2 linked regions of the Oharaeibacter diazotrophicus genome follow. Each later gene encodes a partner of the first gene's protein in a complex. Links are inferred from orthologs where the notes say so. Each region holds a gene or a part of one and is shown in the gene's direction. Other genes may lie near its edges.

Evidence for each region. The genes of interacting proteins can lie anywhere in the genome.
Region 2: the proteins of metK (region 1) and groL are in contact, whole or in part, in a cryo-EM structure (PDB 8P4O), measured with the Escherichia coli proteins. The link is inferred for Oharaeibacter diazotrophicus from one-to-one orthologs.

What each region holds. Positions count from the first base shown.
Region 1 is NZ_SNXY01000012.1:75,141-77,930, reverse strand. It holds metK (methionine adenosyltransferase), read left to right. Parts: upstream 1-701; coding sequence 702-1,880; downstream 1,881-2,790. Other genes in the region: EDD54_RS21745 (polysaccharide pyruvyl transferase family protein), read left to right, coding at 2,757-2,790; trmB (tRNA (guanosine(46)-N7)-methyltransferase TrmB), read left to right, coding at 1,951-2,640; EDD54_RS21760 (helix-turn-helix domain-containing protein), read left to right, coding at 91-504. UniProt on the Escherichia coli protein: Catalyzes the formation of S-adenosylmethionine (AdoMet) from methionine and ATP.
Region 2 is NZ_SNXY01000009.1:433,853-436,726, forward strand. It holds groL (chaperonin GroEL), read left to right. Parts: upstream 1-558; coding sequence 559-2,190; downstream 2,191-2,874. Other genes in the region: groES (co-chaperone GroES), read left to right, coding at 218-505; EDD54_RS17070 (hypothetical protein), read left to right, coding at 2,594-2,874.

The sequences.
Region 1 (2,790 bases):
AACCACCGCTGGTCGATGAACCACAACAACGGGTGATCGACCAAGAAAGAAGAATACCGCAGACATAACCTCGCGAACGAGTATGATCGAATGGCAAGCAAGAAATCCCCGAATCCGATCGACATCCACGTCGGTAGCCGGGTTCGCCTCCGCCGCATGATGCTGGGTATGAGTCAGGAGAAGCTGGGCGAGGCGCTCGGCATCACGTTCCAGCAGATCCAGAAATACGAGAAGGGCACCAACCGTATCGGTGCGAGCCGCCTGCAGCACACGGCGACCGTTCTCAAGGTCCCCGTCTCCTTCTTCTTCGAGGATGCGCCGGGCACCCCGGAGGAGGCGATGGGTTTCGCCGAGAACCAGCCGCACTCCTACGTGGTGGACTTCCTGTCGAGCTCCGAGGGCCTCTCCCTCAACAAGGCCTTCATCCGCATCAAGGATGCCCGCGTCCGCCGCCGGATCGTCGACCTCGTCCAGTCGCTCTCGGACGACGACACCCCGGCCTGAACGCCGCGTCGATAGCCTCGGCCGCGCCGCGCGGCCGATCGCCCCTTTCGGCCGGACGCCCGCGCGAGCGTCCGGCCGAACGGTGCCGAACGCGCCGCGTGTGCACCGCACTTGCGCCCTCTCGACCGCTTTGCGAAAAGGATGCGGCCGGCCACCCGTCCGGGTGGAGCCGTCCGTCTACTTTGAGGGGTCATCCCATGTCCCGGCGGAATTATCTCTTCACCAGTGAATCCGTGTCCGAAGGTCATCCGGACAAGGTCTGCGACCGGATCTCCGACACCGTCGTCGACGCCTTCCTGGCGCAGGCGCCCGAGGCCCGCGTCGCCTGCGAGACGCTCGCCACCACCAACAAGGTCGTGATCGCCGGCGAGGTCCGCGGACCCTCGACCATCACGCCCGACCTGATCTCCCACCTCGCCCGGCTCGCCATCCGCGACATCGGCTACGAGCAGGACGGCTTCCACTGGGAGACCGCGGAGATCGACGTGCTGCTGCACGCCCAGTCCGCCGACATCGCCCAGGGCGTCGACGCCGCCGGCGACAAGGACGAGGGCGCGGGCGACCAGGGCATCATGTTCGGCTATGCCTGCCGCGAGACGCCGGAGCTGATGCCGGCGCCGATCTACTACGCCCACGCGATCCTGCGCCGCCTCGCCGAGGTCCGCAAGAACGGCACCGAGCCGAAGCTCGGCCCGGACGCCAAGAGCCAGGTGACGCTGCGCTACGTGGACGGCAAGCCGGTCGCGGCGACCTCGATCGTGCTCTCCACCCAGCACGTCGACCCCGACCTCACCTCGGCCGACGTCCGGGCGATCGTCGAACCCTACATCCGCGCGACCCTGCCGGCCGGCTGGATCGGGTCCGAGACGTCCTGGCACGTCAACCCGACCGGAAAGTTCGTGATCGGCGGTCCCGACGGCGACGCCGGCCTCACCGGCCGCAAGATCATCGTCGACACCTACGGCGGCGCGGCCCCGCACGGCGGCGGCGCCTTCTCCGGCAAGGACCCGACCAAGGTCGACCGCTCGGCCGCCTACGCGGCGCGTTGGCTCGCCAAGAACGTGGTCGCCGCCGGTCTCGCCGACCGCTGCACCATCCAGCTGTCCTACGCCATCGGCGTCTCGGACCCGCTGTCGATCTACGTCGACCTCCACGACACCGGCCACGTCGACCCGGCCAAGGTCGAGGCGCTGCTGTCGGATCGCGACGTCGTCCGCCTCTCGCCGCGCGGCATCCGCGAGCGACTCGGCCTCAACCGGCCGATCTACGCCCGCACCTCCGCCTACGGCCACTTCGGCCGGCCGGCCGAGGACGACGGCGGCTTCTCCTGGGAGAAGCTCGACCTCGCCGAGACGCTGAAGTCGGCGCTGCTCTGACCGCCCGACCGAATGCGACGGCGGCCCGCTCGGGCCGCCGTCGCCATCCCCCGAGAGACCCATCGACACCATGACCGACGACGTCCGCGACGCCGCCTTCTACGGCCGGCGCAAGGGCAAGGCGCTCCGCGCCGGACAGGCGGACCTGATCGCCGGCCTGCTGCCGACCCTCGCCCTCCCGCTCGACCGCCCGGCGCCGGAAGCGCTCGCCGACCTCTTCCCGCACGTCCCCGCCGAGATCCGTCTCGAGATCGGCTTCGGCGGCGGCGAGCACCTCGTCCACCGCGCCGGCGAGAGCCCCGACGTCGGCTTCGTCGGCGTCGAGCCCTTCGTCAACGGCATGGCCAAGGCGCTCGCCGCCGTCCGCGCCCGCGACCTCGCCAACGTCCGCGTCTCCGATGCCGACGCGGTGAAGGTGCTCGACTGGCTGCCCGCCGCCTCGCTCGACCGCGTCGTATTGCTCTATCCCGATCCCTGGCCGAAGAAGCGCCACTTCAAGCGCCGTTTCGTCGGCCCCGACAACCTCGACCGCTTCGCCCGCGTGCTGAAGCCCGGCGGTGCCTTCCACTTCGCCTCCGACATCGACAGCTACGTCGACTGGACGCTGTTCCACGTCCGCCGCCACCCGGCCTTCCGCTGGACCGCGACCCGGCCGGACGACTGGCGCGCGCCCTGGGCCGGCTGGCCCGGCACGCGCTACGAGGCCAAGGCGCTCCGAGAGGGCCGGCGCGGCAACTACCTGAGCTTCGAGCGCGCCTGATCCGGTCGCTCGCGCGTCCGGCCGGCGGGGCCGCTTTGCAGCCGCCCGCGTTTTCCCGTAAAGGCAGGCGCCTCGCCCCGCGACCTCCGGCGCGCGGCATCCGGAGAGACGACCCGATGACTTCCGACCTGCGCGCCCTCGTCCGCGACA
Region 2 (2,874 bases), on another replicon or contig:
CGGCACGGACCGTGGGGACTCGGCCCGCGCGCATTTTCCGCGTTCACCACGGCGGTCACGGATCCTTGACATCGCCGTGCGGCACGCCTATCTCACCGGCGCTGGCACTCACCAGAGGCGAGTGCTAACAGCACCCCGATACGAACCGACCGCGGCGTGGACCTGCGCTCGCGGTCGGGGGATCCAACTGGAAGCAGTACCGGAGGAGTAGACCCTCATGAAGTTCCGCCCGCTTCACGATCGCGTGGTCGTTCGTCGTGTCGAGTCCGAAGAGCGGACCGCCGGCGGCATCATCATCCCGGATACCGCCAAGGAGAAGCCGCAGCAGGGCGAAGTGATCGCCGTCGGCTCCGGCGCCCGGAACGAGAAGGGTGAGATCGTCGCCCTCGACGTCAAGGCCGGCGATCGCGTGCTGTTCGGCAAGTGGTCCGGCACCGAGGTGAAGATCGACGGTCAGGATCTCCTCATCATGAAGGAGTCCGACATCATGGGCATCGTCGGCTGAGCCGCGACCCTCGTCATCCAGTCTTTCACTCGACATTCCAGGGATAAGCGACAATGGCTGCCAAGGAAGTGAAGTTCGCGGGCGACGCCCGTGAGAAGATGCTGCGCGGCGTGGACATCCTCGCCAACGCGGTCAAGGTCACGCTCGGCCCGAAGGGCCGCAACGTCGTCATCGAGAAGTCCTTCGGCGCTCCGCGCATCACCAAGGACGGCGTCTCCGTCGCCAAGGAGATCGAGCTCGAGGACAAGTTCGAGAACATGGGCGCCCAGATGGTGCGCGAAGTGGCCTCGAAGACCAACGACATCGCCGGTGACGGTACCACCACCGCGACCGTTCTGGCCCAGGCCATCGTCAAGGAAGGCGCCAAGGCCGTCGCGGCCGGCATGAACCCGATGGACCTGAAGCGCGGCATCGACCTCGCCGTCGCCGCGGCCATCAAGGACCTGACCGCCCGCTCCAAGAAGATCTCGACCTCGGACGAAGTCGCCCAGGTCGGCACGATCTCGGCGAACGGCGAGAAGGAAATCGGCCAGATGATCGCCTCGGCGATGCAGAAGGTCGGCAACGAGGGTGTCATCACCGTCGAGGAAGCCAAGACCGCCGAGACCGAGCTCGAAGTGGTCGAAGGCATGCAGTTCGACCGTGGCTACCTCTCGCCCTACTTCGTGACCAACGCCGAGAAGATGGTCGCGGAGCTCGAGGATCCCTTCATCCTCATCCACGAGAAGAAGCTCTCGAACCTCCAGGCGATGCTGCCGGTCCTCGAGGCCGTCGTGCAGTCGCAGCGTCCGCTGGTGATCGTCGCCGAGGACGTCGAGGGCGAGGCGCTCGCCACGCTCGTCGTCAACAAGCTCCGCGGCGGCCTCAAGGTCGCGGCCGTCAAGGCGCCGGGCTTCGGTGATCGCCGCAAGGCGATGCTCGAGGACATCGCGATCCTCACCGGCGGCCAGGTGATCTCGGAAGATCTCGGCATCAAGCTCGAGAACGTCACGCTCGCCATGCTCGGCCGCGCCAAGAAAGTGCAGATCTCCAAGGAGAACACCACCATCGTCGATGGTGCCGGCTCCAAGGACGAGATCACCGGCCGCGTCGCGCAGATCAAGGCGCAGATCGAGGAGACCACCTCGGACTACGACCGTGAGAAGCTGCAGGAGCGCCTCGCCAAGCTCGCGGGCGGCGTCGCGGTGATCCGCGTCGGCGGCTCGACCGAGGTCGAGGTCAAGGAGCGCAAGGACCGCGTCGACGACGCCCTGAACGCCACCCGCGCCGCGGTGGAAGAGGGTATCGTTCCGGGCGGCGGCACCGCCCTGCTGCGCGCCAAGAAGGCCGTCGAGGCGCTCTCCTCCGAGAACGCCGACATCAAGGCCGGCATCAAGATCGTGCTCCGCGCGCTCGAGGCTCCGATCCGTCAGATCGCCGAGAACTCCGGCGTCGAAGGCTCGATCGTGGTCGGCAAGGTGCTCGAGAGCGGCGAGACCTTCGGTTTCGACGCCCAGAACGAGACCTACGTCGACATGATCGCCGCCGGCATCATCGACCCGACCAAGGTCGTCCGCACCGCCCTCCAGGACGCGGCGTCGGTCGCCGGCCTGCTGGTCACCACCGAGGCGATGGTCGCCGAGCTGCCCAAGGACAAGCCGGCTCCGGCGATGCCGGGCGGCGGCATGGGCGGCATGGACTTCTGATCGATCGTCCGATCAAGCCACCATCCCAAGGGAAGGCGGGCCGCAAGGCCCGCCTTTTCGCGTTTCGGGGGCATGATGGGCTTCGGTTCGCGACCGGGTCGGCCAGACAGTTCGACGGCCGCGCATCCCCCTCATCCGGCCCTCCGGGCCACCTTCTCCCGCAAGGGGAGAAGGAAGCGACGCGGATGAACGGGAGTACCCCTTAGACCGGCGGGGCGCCTTCTTTCCTCCTCCCCACGGGGTTTCCCTTCCTTCTCCCCTTGCGGGAGAAGGTGCCGCGGCAGCGGCGGACGAGGGGGATGCCCGTCGCGAGAGGCCCACACACCTCCCCTCCCCCGGCGAAGGCCGCGCTTGTGTTTCTCCCGGTGTCCGATCCATGCTGCGGGCACTCGGGAGATTCTTGATGCGAAACACCGCCTTGGCCGTCGTCCTCGTCCTCGTCGCCGGCGTCTCGGACGCGGCGGCCGGTCTGGCCTACGAGGCGCCGAAGATCGCGCCCGGCGACACCGTCGAGCCGCCGGCCGACCTCGTGGCGCAGGCGACCGCCCTGCTCGCCGCCGCCCGCAGGAAGGACGCCGCCGCGGCCGGCGCCTTCGTCGGCGAGCGCGTCGCGACCATCTCCCACAGCCTCGACATCGGCCGGCCGCCGCACGTCGGCAGCGAGGATACCGCCGGTCCGCCGGA